Regions from separate parts of the Brevibacterium sp. R8603A2 genome, predicted to be linked through region 3. Evidence: riboswitches for the same ligand, from Rfam matches in the RefSeq annotation. Region 3 holds a riboswitch; each other region holds the start of a gene.
The links. Region 3 has a riboswitch for thiamine pyrophosphate ahead of MTQ12_RS10695 (TenA family protein). Riboswitches for the same ligand answer to the same signal wherever they lie in the genome.

Region 1: linked by a shared signal. The riboswitch ahead of MTQ12_RS08430 (ECF transporter S component) and the one ahead of MTQ12_RS10695 (TenA family protein) in region 3 are both predicted to bind thiamine pyrophosphate.
Region 2: linked by a shared signal. The riboswitch ahead of thiM (hydroxyethylthiazole kinase) and the one ahead of MTQ12_RS10695 (TenA family protein) in region 3 are both predicted to bind thiamine pyrophosphate.

Annotation. Positions count from the first base shown of each region.
Region 1 is NZ_JALLGN010000007.1:54,755-60,567, reverse strand. Features, by position in the region: gene MTQ12_RS08440 (MmgE/PrpD family protein) at 1-1,107, opposite strand, end outside; gene MTQ12_RS08435 (DUF4916 domain-containing protein) at 1,332-1,877, shown strand; TPP riboswitch at 2,209-2,313, shown strand; gene MTQ12_RS08430 (ECF transporter S component) at 2,342-3,082, shown strand; gene MTQ12_RS08425 (ABC transporter ATP-binding protein) at 3,091-4,626, shown strand; gene MTQ12_RS08420 (energy-coupling factor transporter transmembrane component T) at 4,623-5,402, shown strand; gene MTQ12_RS08415 (class I SAM-dependent methyltransferase) at 5,609-5,813, opposite strand, start outside.
Region 2 is NZ_JALLGN010000001.1:140,677-146,489, forward strand. Features, by position in the region: gene thiD (bifunctional hydroxymethylpyrimidine kinase/phosphomethylpyrimidine kinase) at 1-628, opposite strand, end outside; gene thiE (thiamine phosphate synthase) at 628-1,407, opposite strand; gene thiM (hydroxyethylthiazole kinase) at 1,404-2,294, opposite strand; TPP riboswitch at 2,282-2,408, opposite strand; gene MTQ12_RS00635 (acyl-CoA thioesterase domain-containing protein) at 2,545-3,351, shown strand; gene guaB (IMP dehydrogenase) at 3,504-5,030, opposite strand; gene MTQ12_RS00645 (HsmA family protein) at 5,290-5,688, shown strand; gene MTQ12_RS00650 (GNAT family protein) at 5,782-5,813, shown strand, end outside.
Region 3 is NZ_JALLGN010000009.1:146,834-152,646, reverse strand. Features, by position in the region: gene MTQ12_RS10705 (hypothetical protein) at 1-1,476, shown strand, start outside; gene MTQ12_RS10700 (hypothetical protein) at 1,427-2,539, shown strand; TPP riboswitch at 2,756-2,859, shown strand; gene MTQ12_RS10695 (TenA family protein) at 3,001-3,699, shown strand; gene MTQ12_RS10690 (lysophospholipid acyltransferase family protein) at 3,808-4,473, shown strand; gene MTQ12_RS10685 (SMR family transporter) at 4,601-4,918, opposite strand; gene MTQ12_RS10680 (multidrug efflux SMR transporter) at 4,918-5,364, opposite strand; gene MTQ12_RS10675 (tryptophan-rich sensory protein) at 5,451-5,813, opposite strand, start outside.

The sequences.
Region 1 (5,813 bases), on a different contig from region 3:
GTAGGACTTCTCGTGGTGCCAGCCCTGGTCCTCCATCGCGACGGCGAAGATGTACATGATCGAGTGGTCGAGGGTCTCGCGCGAGGCCTTCGGGTCCATCTTCTGCGGGTCGTTCGCCCCGGTGCCGATGACGTTGTGGGTGTGGTGCGAGGTGTGGATGGTGATCTTGCGGATCTTCGACTTGTCCTCGATCTGCGCTCCCATCCGGCGGGCGAGGTCGATGAGCGCCTGCGCCTGGTACTCCGCGGAGTGCTCCTTGGTGTAGGTGTCGAGGATCGCGCGCTTGGCCTCGCCCTGGCCCGGCAGCGGCACGGTGTAGCGGGCCTCGGGACCGGACAGGATCCAGGCGATGAAGCCGTCCTCGCCCTCGTAGATCGGGCTCGGGGCGCCTTCGCCGCGCATCGCCCGGTCGACGGCCTCGACGGCCATCTTGCCGGCGAACGCCGGGGCGTGGGCCTTCCAGGTCGAGATCTCGCCCTTGCGGGACTGGCGGGTGGCGGTGGTGACGTGGAGCGCCTGCTGGATGGCCTGGAAGGTCACCTCGGTGGGCAGGTGGAGGAGCGCGCCGATGCCGGCCGCGGCGGACGGGCCGAGGTGCGCGACGTGGTCGATCTTGTGCTCGTGGAGGCAGATGCCCTTGGCGAGGTCGACCTGGATCTCGTAGCCGGTGGCGATGCCGTTGATGAGGTCCTTGCCGCCGATGCCCGCGTGCTGGGCGACGGCGAGGATCGGCGGGATGTTGTCGCCGGGGTGCGAGTACTCCTTGGCGAGGAAGGTGTCGTGGAAGTCGAGCTCGCGCACGGCCACGCCGTTGGCCCATGCGGCCCACTCCGGTGAAACGCGCTCGCTCAGCTGCAGGCCGAAGACCGGGGCACCGGGCTTCGTCGGGTGAGTCTGCGCCTGCTCGCGCGCGTGGGTGGGGGCACCGCGCCGAACCGAGGCGGCCGCGACGGAGGCGTTGTCGATGATGCGGTTGATGACCATGTCGGTGACGTCTGCGTCGACCGCGACCGGGTCGGAGGCGACCTCGGCGATCTTCCAGGCCAGCTGCTCTTCGCGCGGCAGGTCCTCGGAGCTCTTGTAGGTCCGGACTTCGTGATTGATCATGGAGATTCTCCTCGTGTCGACATCGACCGCGGACAGGGCGGGCGCGGGTGTTCGGCGAGCGGCCGTCCCTTCCACTCTATGCCCTGGGTGCAGGCGGGTGTGCTCCGGGCAACAATGTATCTCGATATCAAGATACTTGGTGCGCGGGCGACTCGGCAACCCCGCCGGGGCCCAGGGGAACCGCCTTCCTTCCCCGCGGCGGTCGCGTGTGACAGCATGAAACCATGACGCGCACCGCACTCGACTACGACGACAACTGGCTCGAACCGGACGAGCTCGCGAGCATCCGCCGCCGCATGCCGATCACCTATGTCAACGCGGTGCCGGTGCAGCTCGGCGACCACGGCCAGGTGACGAAGGTGGGCCTGCTGCTGCGCACGCTCGAGGACGACGGCTCGCTCGGCCGGGAGATCGTCGGCGGCCGGGTGCGCTACCACGAGCCGCTCCGCTCGGCGCTCGTGCGCCATGTGGAGAAGGACCTCGGCCCGCTCGCGCTGCCGCAGATCCCCCCGGCGCTGACCCCGTTCCACGTCGCGGAGTACTTCCCCACGCAGATGGGGCCCTCGCCCTATCAGGACCCGCGCCAGCACGCGGTCGCCCTGTGCTACATCCTGCCGGTGCAGGGCGAGTGCTCCCCGCGCCGCGATGCGCTCAGCCTCGACTGGCTGACCCCGGCCGAGGCGATCCGCGAGGACGTCGTCGCAGAGATGTGCCACGGCCAGGAGCACATCGTGCGCGCCGCCCTGGCCCACCTCGGAATCCTTCCCTGAGGTTCTGAGGCACTGAGGTTCTGAGGTTCTGAGAAGCCTGGGGTTCCGAGGCGCCTGGACCTGAAGGCTTGAAGGTTTGAACGCCTGAAGCCCTGAAGCCCTGAAGGTCTGGTGGTCTGGAGGCCTGAGCACTGAGGTCCCGGCGCCCTCGCGCGCAGACCGCCACTCGAACTGCGCGGTATCCGAGACCGAGCGCGCAATTGCGCTTCAGGTTCCGGATACCGCGCAGTTCGTCCATGGGTCATCCCATACATAGGTCCTCCCGCCCATGGGCCTTCTCGTCCACGAGTCCCCCACGGACTGCACGGACCCCACCTCTGCGCTATGCTCGTCCTCACGACAGGGGAGCGCCACCAGGGCGCTGAGAGTGCGAGCATCGCAGACCCTCGAACCTGACGCGGTTCATACCGCCGGAGGAAGTCGAGTCTCTTCATCCCCTCCTGCCATTCACAGGAGGATCCACCATGGCACCGTCATCGTCATTCCCCGAACCCGCGGACCGGGTTCCCGCGGACCGGGTTCCCGCGGAGACTGCTCCCGCGGACACTGCTCCCGCGGACACGGCTCCGTCCCCGGCCTCGAACGCAGACGCGCATTCGCCCACCCCTGAACCGGACCCCGCACCGCCGAGCCGTCTGCGCTGGCGGGTCGTCGACATCGTCGTCGCCTCGGTGCTCGGCGTCGCAGTGGGCGTCGTGTTCTGGGTGTGGTCGACGGCCTGGTCGACACTCTCGCTGCCGTTCCTCGCCTTCCCGCCCGCCGCGGGCCTGCTCACCGGTGTGTGGGTGCTCGCCGGGCCGCTCGGCGCGATGATCATCCGCCGGCCCGGCGCCGCGCTCTACTGCGAGATCCTCGCCGCCGCCGTGTCCGCCGTGCTCGGCACCCAGTGGGGCATGCAGGTCCTCATCTCCGGCGCGCTCCAGGGCCTCGGCGCCGAGCTCGTCGTCCTCCTCCTGCTCTACCGCCGCTTCGGACCGGTCGTCACCCTGCTCTCCGGACTCGGGGCCGGACTGTTCCTGGGCCTCGGCGAGAACCTCATGTACAACACCGAATGGCAGCCGGCCTGGCAGCTCGTCTACCTCGCCGCGGCCGGCGTCTCCGGGCTCGTGCTCGCCGGGGGCGGCACCCTGCTGGCTGTCCGGGCGCTGCGCCGCACCGGGGTGCTCGCCCCGCTCGCCTCCGGCCGCACCGCCGCCGAGGTGTGAGCCGGCCGATGCGCACCACCGGCCGCCCGGCCCCGGCAGTGAGCACCTCCCGGGGGCCTGCGGTCATCACCGCCCGCGGCTACGGCTGGCGGCACGCCGGCCGGAAGGCGCCCGCGCTCGCCGACATCGACCTCGCCGTGCCCGCCGGTCAGCGGGTGCTCCTCGTCGGCGCCTCGGGCTCGGGGAAGTCGACGCTCCTCCACGCGCTCACCGGAGTGCTGCCGGCCGACTCCGGGCACCGCACCGGGGAGCTGCTCGTCGACGGCCGTCATCCCGATCCAGCGCGCGGCCGCTCCGGGCTCGTCCTCCAGGATCCCGAATCCCAGGTGATCCTCGCCCGGGCCGGGGACGACGCGGCCTTCGGGATGGAGAACCTCGGGATCGACCCCGCTGACATCTGGCCGCGCGTCGACGCCGCGCTGCACACCGTCGGCCTCGGTCCGGGCGGGGCCGCCGCTGCCGAGGCGCGCGCCCGGCTCACCCGCACCCTGTCCGGCGGGCAGAAGCAGCGCCTCGCGCTCGCCGGGGTGCTCGCGATGGAACCGGGGCTCATCGCACTCGACGAGCCGACGGCGAACATCGACCCCGCCTCGGCCCCGGTGCTGCGCGATGCCGCGCTCCGCGCGCAGGCGGTCACCGGGGCCACCCTCCTCGTCGTCGACCATCGCGTGGACCTGTGGTGCGATCACGTCGACCGCGTCGTCGTCCTCGACCGGTCGCGGATCGTCGCCGATGGCACCCCGGACCTCCTCACCGACCCCGGACTCCGCGACCTGCTGCGCACCGCAGGCGTCCGCATCCCCGGCACTCCCCCGCCACCGGCACGACGGCCCGCCGCCGGAGGGGAGGCGCTGCTCACCGCCCGCGACCTGGCCGTCACCCGTCCCGGCCGGCGGGAACCCGTCGCAGGCGGCATCGACCTCACGCTCTGCGCCGGCACGGCGACCGCGCTCGTCGGGCCGAACGGAGCGGGGAAGTCGACGACCGCGCTCACCCTCGGCGGGCTGCTGCGCCCGGCGGCCGGCGCGATCCGGGCGACCGACGCGCTGCTCCGCACCCACCGGCAGGTCCCCCGCCGCAGGGAACCGGCCGCGTGGCGCTCGCGCGAGCTCGTCACCCGCATCGGCTCGGTGTTCCAGGAGCCCGAGCACCAGTTCCTCACCGACTCGGTCGCCTCCGAGCTCGCCTTCGGACTCCACCGGGCCAGGCTCCCCGAGGCGCGGATCCGGGACCGGGTCGAGGAGCTGCTCGGCGTGCTGCGCCTCGCGCACCTCGCCCGCGCCCACCCCCACACCCTGTCCGGCGGGGAGAAGCGGCGGCTGTCCGTGGCGTGCATGCTCGCCTGCTCCCCGCCCCTGCTCGTCCTCGACGAGCCGACGTTCGGGCAGGATGCCGCGACCTGGGAGGGGCTGCGCCTGCTGCTCACCGCGGAGCTCGACCGTGGGACCGGGATCCTCCTCGTGTCCCACGACGAGCCGTTCATCGCAGCGCTCGGGGCGCACGAGCACCCCGTCAGGGCGCGCACGGCGGAGGGCGCGGCATGAGCACACTCGCACCCCGGGCCACGCCGCTCGTGCGCTGCAACCCGGTGACCAAGCTCGCGGCCGGGTTCATCCTCATGTTCGCCGTCCTGCTCAGCGTCGACGTCGTGTCCGCCGGGGTGCTCCTCCTGCTCGAGCTCGCGCTCCTGCCGCTCTCCGGCCTGCCGTGGCGCACCGTCGTGGGCCGGACGTGGTTCCTCCCGATCATCGCGCTCACCGGCGGCTGGAGCACTGCGCTGTTGGCGGAGAAGACCGGGGCGACCGTCGTCGACCTCGGTCCGGTGCTCCTCACCGCGGACTCGCTCACGGCCGGGGCGGCGATCGGCCTGCGCACCATGGCGCTCGCGCTGCCGGCGGTCGTACTCCTCGCCACGATCGACCCCACGGATCTGGCCGACGGGCTCATCCAGAAGCTCCGCGTGTCGGAGCGCTTCGCGCTCGCGGCGCTCGCGGCCGGGCGGCTCGTCTCCCTGTTGATCGCGGAGTGGCAGGTGCTGCGGATGGCGCGGCGGGCGCGCGGGGTCGGCGGCTCCGGGCCGCTATCGCACCTCGGCGCGTTCTTCCCGGTGATGTTCGCCCTCCTGGTCCAGGCGATCCGTCGCGGCACCCGCCTGGCGATGGCGATGGAGGGGCGTGCGTTCGGAGCCCCGGGCCGCACCTGGGCCCGGACCTCGCGCTTCGCCGCGCGCGACCTCGGGCTCCTCGCCGGGGCACTGCTCATGGCCGCGACCGCCGTGGGCGCGGCGATCGCGACGGGCTCCTGGAACCTCATCGTGTGAGATGCGCCCGGGGCGCGGGGGCGCGGGCGGTGCGGCGCGGGCGGTGCGGCGCGGGCGGTGCGGCGCGGCTGACCGAACTGCGGAGTATCCGAAAACAGGCGCGCAATTGCGCGTTGCGCTCTGGATACTCCGCAGTTCGATGGTGAGGGCGCGCGAGTGAGCGACCAGGTGAGGGCGCGGGTCCCCGGGTGGCGGGCGCGTTCGACCTAGCGGGTGATGAGGGCGACGCTGTGGGCGACGGTGAACCAGGCGTCGGGGCCCTCGCACCAGGTGCGCCAGCCGTCGGCGATCCGCTCGAGCTCCTCCTGGGAGGCGAACCCGTAGGCCACGATGTCCTCGGCGAGCGCGGTGCGTGAGACGCGGTCGGCCCAGGTCTGCGACCACCAGCCGCAGTCCTCCGGGTTCGCGAAC
Region 2 (5,813 bases), on a different contig from region 3:
CGAGCCGCGGGTGGGTGTATTCGGTGAGCTCGGGGCCCGTGTCCGTGCCGACTGCGAGGATGTCGACGAGCTCACCGGATGGCAGGTGCCCGCCCTTGAGGAGCACGGCGCGGGCCCCGCGGTCCAGCAGCTCGCGGGCCTGGGCGCGCATCTGCTCCGGTGTCCCGGCTTCGGGCACGTCGTCGCCGAGCAGGAGCGCGGCCTCGGGCAGATTGGGGGTGATGAGGTCGGCCAGCGGCAGCAGCAGGGTGCGCACGGCGTCGACGGCGTCCGCATCGAGGAGCCGGTGGCCGGACTTGGCGACCATGACGGGGTCGACGACGAGGCGGCCGGGCCGGCGGGTGCGGAGCTCTTCGCTGATGAGTTCGACGAGGCCGCGGGTGCCGAGCATGCCGGTCTTCGCGGCGTCGACGGGCATGTCGTCGAACACCGAGGCGATCTGGTCGGCGACGAAGTCCTCGTCGATGCCGTACACGCGGCTCACCCCGTGGGTGTTCTGCGCGACGAGCGCGGTGACGACGGAGGTGCCGTAGGCGCCGCGCGCGGTGAAGGTCTTGAGGTCGGCCTGGATGCCGGCGCCGCCGGAGGGGTCCGTGCCGGCGATGGTGAGTGCGACGGGCGGGCGCATCAGGCCTCCTGCCCGGAATCGGCGGGCCGGCCGGGAACGGCGGAACGGGCGGGGGTGCCCGCCCCGGTGTCTCCCGCGGTCCGTCCCTGTGCGAACGCGGCGCGGATCTCCCGGGCCGCGGCGCGCGGATCCGGTGCGGCGCAGATCGCGGAGACGACGCACACGCCGATCACCCCGGTGTCGGTGAGCTCGCGGGTGCGCTCGGCGGTGATCCCGCCGATCGCCACGCACGGCAGACCGGCCTCGGCGACGAGAGTGCGCAGGCGTGCGGGTCCGATCCCGGCCGGGGCGTCGGCCTTCGTGCTCGTGTCGTACACCGGGCCGACGCCGAGGAGGTCGACGGCCCCGGATTCCCGGGCCGCGGCGAACTGCTCGGGCGTCGCGGCCGAGAGCCCGATGAGCGCGTCGGGCCCGAGTGCCGCGCGCACCTCGGCGGGCGGCTCGTCGGACTGGCCGACGTGGACGTGGACCTCGTGGCCGGCGGCACGCAGCACGCGGGCGACGGCGACCCGGTCGTTGACGAACACCGGGATCGGGCGGGTGATCGACTCGGCCTCGCGCACCTCGGCGATCGCGGCGAGGACCTCGAGGGTGAGCTCGTGGAACTCCGCGTCGCTCGCGTGCTTGTCGCGGATCTGGATGATGCCCGCTCCCCCGGCGACGGCCTCGGCGACGGTCGCCGCGACGGTCCGCCCGGCGTCCGTGCACTGCCGGGTGTCGGTGACGAGGTAGAGGAACGGGTCCGTGCCGGCGGGCAGGTGCGGGGCCCGCGCGCTCATGCGGGGACCTCGACTGCGGCGGCGGTGATCTCGACGGCGGCGAGCTCGGCGTCGGTGACGGAGTAGAGCGCGTCGAGGAAGGCGACGGCGAAGCTGCCCGGTGCCTGCGCGACCTGCCCGGCCTTGAGCCCGGCGGCGGCGAAGTGGGCGTGCGCGGCGACGACCGCCTCGAGCCCGGTGGGGCCGGTGATCGGCAGGCCGGCGGCCTTCGCGGCGGCGAGGTAGGCGGCGGTGACGGCGCCGAGCGAGCAGCCGGTGCCGATGACGAGCGGCATGAGCCCGTGCCCCCCGTGGACGCGGACCACTGTCGCGGTGCCTGCATCGTCGCCCGGTGCGGCGCCGGGTTCGGCGAGGACGATCGCGTCGACCTCGCCGGAGATCGCGACGACGCCTCCGGTGGTGGCCGACAGCGCCGAGGCGGCGGTGATGACGTCGTCGACGGCGTCGGTGGCGTCGACCCCGCGGCCACCCAGGCCCATCCCCGCGAGTGCGGCGACCTCGGAGGCATTGCCGCGCACGGCGGTGGGGTGCTGGGCGGCGGCGGCGCGGATGCGACTCGTGCGGTACTCGACGCCGCCCACGCTCACCGGGTCGAGGACCCAGGGGGTGCCGGCGGCGTTCGCGACCTCGATCGAGGCGTCGGCGGCGAGGAACTGGTGGGAGGAGGCGGTGCCGAAGTTGATGTTGATGCCCGACGCGATCGAGGCGAACTGGCCGGAGTCGGCCTCGTGGTCGAGCATCGCCGGAGAGGCGCCGATCGCCAGCAGCACGTTCGCCGTGAACTGCTGCACGACGGTATTGGTGATGCACTGGATGAGCGGCGTGGTGGTGCGCACGCGCGCCCGTGCGGCGACGATGTCGAGGGCATTCGAATGAGGCGTCTGCATGACGATCCCTTCGCTAGAGTTATCCAGATCAGGTTCGATGGGTGTGATCTCAGCCGATTCCCCACGGTCCGGCTCGGGCCGGTCCGCAGGTGCTCAGCACCCCATGTCACTGACGCTCACCCTAGCAAGTTCCGGCACCTCTCGCTGGCCGGGCGGCCGGGCCGGTTAGGATCGCATCCAGGCGCACCCGTCTCACTGGTTAAGCACAACCAGAATCGGGCCAGCCGCCCGAACCGAGAAAGAGGAACCGATGAGCGACGTCCTGTTCAGCAATGCCGAGCCCCTCGAGGGGTCCTTCACCGCGATGATGGAGCTCGAGGAGATCGACACGAACATCTACCGCGCCGGATACGTCTTCGAGGAGCCCTACGCGCTCTACGGCGGCCAGGTCGCCGCGCAGTCGCTGCTCGCCGCTGCACTCACCGTCGAGGACGGCCGCCCGCCGCACTCCCTCCACGGCTACTTCCTGCGGCCCGGCAACGCCGCCCAGCCCACGGTGTTCCAAGTGTTCCGAGACCGCGACGGCCGCTCCTACTCCGCCCGCCGCGTCATCGCGCTCCAGGGCGGCAAGGTCATCTTCAACATGTCGGCCTCGTTCACCAGCGGCACCGACAGCCCCGACCTCCAGGGCACGACCGCCGCCCAGGGCACGGAGATCCGGATGGGCGAGCCCACCCCGATCCCCCGCATGTTCTCCTTCGAGGGCCGCAGCACCGACCAGGCCTTCGAGGTCACCGACTACCCGGTGCGGTTCTGGGGCCGGTGCACCGAGGACCTCGGCGACCCCCCGCTCATGCACTACTGCGCTCTGGCCTACCTGTCGGACATCTCGAGCGGGCTCGGCGCCTTCAACACCGACGAGTACAAGTCGGGCTCGAGCCTCGACCACTCCCTGTGGTTCCACCGACCGGTGAACATGAACGAGTGGGTGCTCACCGACTTCGCGCCGCGCTCCGCCGCCCGCGGCCGCGGCCTCTACACCGGCGACATGACCACCGCCGACGGCACCCTCGTCGCCTCGGTCGCGCAGGAGGCGCTGTTCCGCAAGGTCCGGTGAGCACTCTCCGATGAGCACAGCCCGGTGAGCGCCGTCCTGCCTGCGGCACGGCCGACCCCACCGCACCCCTGGGCGCACGAAAGCGGCCCCTGCACGCGCGTGCAGGGGCCGCTTCCATTCATGTTCCGGTGGACCTCGGCCCACGGCGCGCGTCAGCGCACGGTGTAGTTCGGAGCCTCTACCGTCATCTGGATGTCGTGCGGGTGGCTCTCCTTGAGACCGGCGGAGGTCAGGCGGACGAACCGGCCGTTCGAGCGGAGATCGTCGATGGTCCGCGCGCCGACGTAGAACATCGTCTGCCGCAGGCCGCCGGTGAGCTGGTAGGCGACGTTCTTGAGTTCGCCGCGGTAGGCGACCCGACCCTCGACGCCCTCGGGGATGAGGTCGGTGTCGGTGGCGACGTCGGCCTGGAAGTAGCGGTCCTTCGAGTACGACTTGCCCTTGCGCGGGGCCATCGCACCGAGCGATCCCATGCCGCGGTAGGCCTTGTACTGCTTGCCGTTGACGAGTACGAGCTCGCCGGGGCTCTCGTTGCAGCCGGCGAGCAGGGAGCCGAGCATGACGGATTCGGCGCCGGCGACGAGCGCCTTGCCGATGTCGCCGGAGTACTGGAGGCCGCCGTCGCCGATCACCGGGACGTTCGCCTCGGCTGCGGCCTGGTAGGCGAGGTGGATCGCGGTCACCTGGGGCACGCCGACGCCGGCGACCACGCGGGTGGTGCAGATCGAGCCGGGGCCCACCCCGACCTTGATCGCGTCCGCGCCGGCGTCGATGAGCGCCTGGGCGCCCTCGCGGGTGGCGACGTTGCCGCCGATCACCTGGACCGCGGAGAACGCCGGGTCGGACTTGAGGGTGCGGATCATCTCGGTCACGCCGCGCGCGTGGCCGTTGGCGGTGTCGACGACGAGCACGTCGACGCCGGCCTCGGCCAGCAGGCCTGCCCGGTCGAGCGCATCGCCGTAGAAGCCGACGGCCGCGCCCACGCGCAGGCGGCCCTCGTCGTCCTTGGTGGCGAGCGGGTATTCCTCGCTCTTGACGAAGTCCTTGACGGTGATGAGGCCGCGGATGACGTTGTTCTCGTCGACGAGCGGGAGCTTCTCGACCTTGTGCTCGGCGAGGATCTCGAGCGCGCGCTCGGGCTGCACGCCCACGGGCGCGGTGATGAGCGGCATCTTCGTCATCGTCTCGCCGACCGTGGTGGTGGCGTAGTCGCGGCGCGGCACGAAGCGCAGGTCGCGGTTGGTGACGATGCCGAGCAGCACGTCGTTCTCGTCGACGACGGGCAGCCCGGAGATCCGGTACTGGCCGCAGATCTCGTCGAGCTCGGCGAGCGTGCGGTCGGCGGTGATGGTGAGCGGGTCGGTGATCATGCCCGACTCGCTGCGCTTGACGTAGTCGACCTGGTCGGCCTGGTCCTCTTTGCTGAGGTTGCGGTGGATGATGCCGATGCCGCCGATGCGCGCCATCGCGATCGCCATGCGGGATTCGGTCACGGTGTCCATCGCCGCGGACACGAGCGGGATGTTGATGTCGATCTCGCGGGTGAGACGGGTGCGGGTCGAGGCCTCGGAGGGGATGACGTCGGTGTCTCCGGGCAGCAGCAGCACGTCGTCGTATGTGAGTCCGGTCAGGGAGAACGGGTCTCCGGCCGCCCTGAAGTGTTCTTCCACATCACCCATGAATGACCTCTTCCACGCGCTCGACTTCGGTATCGGCCATCCTATGCCGTCCCTCCGATTCCGGGAACAGCACGAGGCGCCCGCCCGCTGTGATGCTGGGCACCCGCACGCGTCACGGCGGGAACGCGCCCCGGCCGCGCGGACCGCTCCCGAGGCGCACGCCGGGACCCAGCGGCGGCCCTCTTCGCGCCGTCGCAGCGTCCGGGAATCAACCTTCCGGTTGATGTGCCGGCCCCCGCCTGCGGACGAGCATGGAGACATGCTCACACCCGCTATCGTCTTCATCACCGCAGCCCTCCTCTTCTACACCGCCGGCGTCTGGGCCGAGCACCTCAAGAAGGAGCTCCGCTGGTCCCACGTCGTCCTGTTCGCCCTCGGCCTCGTCTGCGATGTCACCGGTACCGAGCTCATGCGGCGAATCGCGGCCTCCGGCGGCGCCGACTTCTCCGGCTCGACCGCCGGCATCCTCACCTCGGTCATGGCGATCACCGGGGCCCTCGCGCTCGTCCTTATGGCGGTCCACCTCATCTGGGCGATCGTCGTCATGATCCGCGGCACCGAGCAGGCCCGCGCCACCTTCCACCGGTTCTCGCTCATCGTGTGGGCGATCTGGCTCGTCCCCTACTTCACCGGGATGGCCGGTGCGATGATCGGCTGAGGCGCCCCCGCCTCGGCATCGCCCCCGGCGGGCCGCCTCGGGACCGGGTCGGGCGTCCTTCCCTGGGCGGCGGTCCGCGCGTACACTGCGAGCATGACCTCGCCCGATGCCCGCGCCTTCGCCTC
Region 3 (5,813 bases):
GTCCGGGGCCGCGACGACATCGCGACAGTCGACCTCTCCGATGACTCCGAAGTGATCATGCGCATCGTCGGCGAACCCGGTCGAGGCGTGTCCGCGCTCGCACCGGCCGGAGATGTGGATGGGGACGGCATCGCCGACCTCGCAGTGGGCGGTTACGTCGCCGCGCCGGCCTCGAGCGGCGCGCGCGCCGCCGGGATGGCCTGGGCGGTCTCCGGCGGGTCACGGGGCCTCGTCGAACTCGGCGGCGATTTCGCCGGGTTCGCCGTCGAGGGTCCGGCTCGCGGACAGGACCGGCTGGGGATGTCCGTCGCCGCCGCCGGCGACGTCGATGGGGACGGCTTCGACGATCTGCTCATCGGAGCGGATGCCAGCGGGCGACCCGGCGGCGCTGTCGTGGTGCGCGGATCGGATGCTGGCACGACGGTGACGACCGATCCGGAGGCCGACGGAGCGACCGTGACCGCCGACGGCGAGGATCGCGGCTGGTGGATCGTCGACTCCTCGGCAGGGAGCACGGGTGCCTCCGGTCTCGGTTACGCGGTGAGCGCTGTCGAACCCGCCGAGGGGCGGACGGGCACTCTCGTGCTCGGCGCCTTCGCCGCGAGCCGCGCGGTGGCCGTGGACACGAGCGCACTCACCTCGCCTCGCATCGACCTGGCCGAGGTCGACGATGAGCTGATCGCCGTCCTCACCGGCAGCGGCGACCGGCTGGGCCGGGGGATCGGCGTGATCGAAGGCTTCGACGGCGAAGCGGGAGGGCACCTCGTGGCCGGCGGCGATGCCCCGGGAGAACGGGGAACCGTCCAGGTGGCGGCACTCCCTCCGACCCGGCCCCTCGCGGAGCCGACTCCCGAACCGACAGCCGATCCGACGGGTGAGCCGACCTCCACCCCGGAGCCGACCGGTGAGCCGACTCCCGGACCGACCGGAACGCCGGAGCCGACTTCCACCCCGGAGCCGACATCCACCCCGGAACCGACGTCAACCCCGGAACCGACCGTTGACCCCACGGGTACCCCGGAGCCGACAGTCGATCCGACAGACGACCCGACCGGCACGCCGGAGCCGAGCCCGGAGCCGACGGCAGATGAACCGACCGCCACTCCTGCGCCGACGACCGAGCCGCGACCTGAGGACCCGAGTCCGTCCTCCCCGCCGGATGACCCCGCTGATGACCCGACCGCACCCGGCACCGACCCAGCGGACCCGGGGACGATCCTTCACTCCCGCGGACCGGCGGCACCGCTCTCGCAACGTCCGCACTCGGCCTCATCATCATCGGCCTCGGCGCCGTCCTCATCCACTTCACCCGGAGGAACCGCTCATGACGACGCGTCTCGACTCACGACCGCGTGCCCGTACCGCCGCTCTCACCGCTGCACTGAGCACCGCCGCACTCCTCGGCGGGGGTGTCGCAGTGCAGGCGATGCCATGGACCCCGACCGAGCACGACACGTGCTCCGCCGAGTTCCATGATTCGTTCCGGGTGACCGGTCGGGACGGCGAGCTCTACGACGGCTGGCACCCCCCAACCGCCGTGGACCCGGCAACCGGCCAGCAGTGCGGCTTCGGCCACGAGCACGGTGACGATCCGCGCACCTCGGACATCATCGACTGGACCCTCGAGAAGCTCGGCGGGGAATCGACCGGGATCCCGTTCGCCTTCGCCGCCCACAAGACCACCGAGGGTCAGGAGGGGACGGTCCACCGGCACGAGGACCATGTGGGCCACAAGGTCTTCGTCCGCAATGACGTCGCAGTCGTGCGCGAGGACCGCGCCGGCTTCGTCACGGACGCCGAAGGGGCGCCGGTCGTCTGCGATCACCTGATCTACGGTCATCAGGGCTCCCATTCGGGCGATGCGCTGCGCAACAACCGGCACGAGCTCATGTATGCCGCTCGGTGCAGCGACGGCACCGAGCTGGCGGTCACGGTGATGACCGGCTACGGAGCGGCCAACGAGTACACGTCGAGCTGTGACGGGCGGACCGTGCGCACCGAAGGGTCGAACCTCCCCGACGGTTCCGCCGGAGCCCGGGAGATCCCCACCGTGGAATGCGTCCGGGCCGATGCTCCGGACTTCTGGGCGACGTACGAGCTGTGGAAGGCCGATCAGACGATCGCCGGCCCCGACGGCCGCTCGGTGCTCCGGATCGATCCGTGGTTCGGCGTCCGGAATCCTTCACGGGTGGCCGACGGCTCCACGGCTGTGCCGACGGTCGAGGTGTTCGGCGAGCAGCCCGACGGGTGGCCCTGGAACCTCATCCGCAGCGGGACGGGCAAGACCGACCCGGGGTCGCCGTTCGACGGGTCCGGGCGGGACTTCTACGTGCAGCACACGACGGTCGACAACGCCGGCGGGCCGACGATCTTCCACACCGACGCATACGGGGGCCGGGCATCGGACGAACCGTTCCCCGGTTCGATCGCGCAGTACGTGTCCTCCACGTCGAACGCCGACCAACCGGAGCCGGAGCGTCGGGCCTTCGGGTTCTCGACCGATTACGGTGCGGACGGTGAGGTGCACGCTCCGAACTGACGTCCGCGGAACCAGGTCGGCGGAGGGCGGAGCCCGCACCCGCGCCCTCCGCCGACCATCCCGGGCGCGCGCACACCCTCTGGAGCTCTTCGCCTGCTGCCGCGAGTCCGGACGCTCCGATGAGGCGGTGCGGGCGGTCTTCCGCGGGTCCGTTGTTCCGTAGTCACTCGCCGGCTGACGACCCGCCGCCGTCGCGACTCCGCGGGGTACGATCGGAACGTACGACAGGGGAGCGCCGAACGCGGGCGCTGAGAGTGCGGAAGCAGACCCTCGAACCTGATCCGGTCAGTACCGGCGGAGGAAGTCGTGTCGCGGTGTCCGCACCGTGCCCGCCCGAGGGCGGACGCAGCGGCGCTCGTCCCGCGGATGCCGCCGCTGCCGCGATCAGCACCTTCCGCTCGGGCCTCTCCTGTCGACACGCTGCCGCAGGCGTCAGCGTCCGATCCGCGAAAGGAGACACCATGTCCGACAACCGCCCGTCATCACCCGATCCCACCGCCACCACCGTCACCGTCGACCCCAGCGGCGCCGTCGCCGCCCTGCGCGCGTCGGCAGCGGAGGACTGGGACACCGCCGTCGACCACCGGTTCGTCCGCGAGCTGTTCGCGGGCACGCTCGACGACGGCGTGCTCGCCGGCTATCTCGTGCAGGACTACCAGTTCTTCGACACATTCCTGTCGATGCTCGGGGGCTGCGTCGCATTCGCCGACCGCGTGCCCGCGAAGCTCCGCTTCTCCCGCCAGCTCGGGATGCTCGCCGCGGACGAGGACGGGTATTTCCAGCGGGCATTCGAGGAGCTCGGCGTCGCGGAGACCGACCGCACTGCACCCGCCCTCACCCCCACGACCGCGGCGTTCCGCGACGCCATGACCGATGCCGCCCGGTCCCGGTCCTACCCGCATCTCCTCGTCCTCCTCGTCATCGCCGAATGGCTCTACCTCGACTGGGGTGAGCGCACGGCGGAGATGCCGGAGCGATACGTCCACCGCGAATGGATCGAGCTCCACCGCGGTCCGGACTTCCGGGAATGGGTGCAGTTCCTCGTCGACGAGCTCGACCGGGTGTTCCCCGACGACCCCGCCGAACGCGAGCGCCTCACCGCCGTGTGGCGCCACGTCGTCGGACTCGAGCGGGCGTTCTTCGACACCGCCTACGCCTGAGCCCGCGCTCGCCGGCCGGGCACGATCCCGGCCGGCACCTCGCGCTCCGGCACCGACCGCCCCGCGTGCCACCCGGTCCGCGCGCCCGCCGCCCACTATCCTGTTCCCATGTCCACTCCCGAATCCACGGTTTCCGTGCCCAGCGGACGCTCCTACGAGGCGATGCGCGCGGCCTTCCGCCGGTCCATCCGCCTGGTCCACCGGCCCACCGTCACGGGTCTGGAGAACGTGCCGCTGACCGGCCCGGTGATCATCGCGAGCAACCACCGCTCGTTCGTCGATTCGATGTACCTGTCAGCGCTCTCCCCGCGGCAGGTGTGCTTCATGGCCAAGGAGGAGTACTTCACCGGGAAGGGACCCAAGGGCCTCGCCTCCCGCACCTTCTTCCAGGCGGTGGGCAGCTTCCCGGTCAGGCGCGGATCGACCGCGGATGCGGTCAAGGCGCTCGAGGACGGCGAGGACATCCTGCGCCAGGGCAAGATCTTCGGTATCTACCCCGAGGGGACCCGGACCCGCACCGGGGCGATCGGCACCGGGAAGACGGGGGCGGCCGAGCTCGCGATCCGCACCGGGGCGACCATCGTCCCCGTGGGCATCATGGGCACCGAGGACGTCATGGCCGTCGAGCAGCGCTTCCCCCGGCCGGCGACCTTCACCGTCCGGTTCGGCGAGCCGATCCCCGCCCCGGCCCGTCAGCAGCCGGCGGGACCGCAGCGCCGGGCGCTCACCGAGCAGATCATGGCCGCGATCGCAGAGCTCGTCGACGACGCCTGAGCGCATCGCCCTTTGCGCTCATCGGCACCGCCGCCGCGGGTGCTGCGGCCACCGGTTCTGCCGCCGCGGGCACCGCTGTCACGAATCGCTCGCCTGACGGCCGGGGCGCCCCTGCCCGCCGCAGGAATCAGTGCGCTCCCACCTCGATGAGGAGCACCCCGCCCATGATGAGGATCACGCCGAGGCCCATGACCCAGGTGAAGGGTTCGCCGAACAGCAGCCGGCCGAGCAGGGCGGTAAGTGCGACCCCGGCCGCCGCCCAGATCCCGTAGGCCACGCCGAGCGCCATCCCGGCACCGAGCGCGAGAGCGAGCAGGGTGAAGGCGAGGACGTAGCCCACGCCGACGACCGCGAACCAGCCCCGTCCCCCGAGCGCCGCCATCCGCAGCGCCAGGGTGCCGCTGACCTCGGTGATGATCGCACCGATGAGGAACAGCCACGCCATCAGGCGACCTCGGGCCCGGTCGATCGCGGACCCGGTCCGGTGGCTCCCCGGCCGCGAGCGAGCCCGTCGTCCTCAGAGCCGGCACCCGCGTCGCGCACCGGTGCCCTGCGGCCCCCGTGCGACCCGAGCTCGACGCACAGCACCCCGGCGATGACGAGTCCGATGCCGATCCCCATGAGCGGGGTCAGCGGCTCCCCGTAGATCGCTGCGGAGAGCATCGCGGTGAGCGCCACTCCGGCCGCCGCCCACACCCCGTAGGCCACCCCGAGCGCCATGCCGGCGCGGAGGACGAGGGTGAGCAGGACGAATGCCGCGAGGTACCCGAGGGCGACGACGACGAACAGCGCGGGGACCTCGAGGGCGGCCTTGAGGGAGAGGGTCGCCACGACCTCGGCGGCGATCGCTCCGGTGAGCAGGGCCCAGCCCCGTGCCGTGGAGTGCGTCATGGTCCGATCCTACGGCGCAGTGGGATCGCGGATGCGTCGTGTGCCGACCTCCGAGGACGGACGTGGGCCGGCTCAGCGGCCCCGGGTCAGCGGCCCCGGTTGAGGCGCGCGATCGAGCCGGACAGCGCGGTGGCGAGACCGGTCCATGCGGCGTAGGGGGCGAGGGCGAACCCGCGCTGCGGAGCCGATCGCGCGGCCCGACGCACGAGGTCGGCCGAGCTCAGTGCGAGCAGTGCCGCCTCGACGGTGGAGAGCACCGGCTTCTTCCCGCGGAAGAACAGCCCGGTCCAGCCGGCGTTGAGGACGAGGTTGGCTCCGAGGGCGAGCGCGTCGCCGCGCAGCGTCCTGCGCTTCCCCTCCTCGAGGCCATCGGCCGCGACGAGTGCGGAGATCACCGCGATGTCGGCGTAGAGCAGCGTCCACACGAGGGGGAACACCGCCGCCGGCGG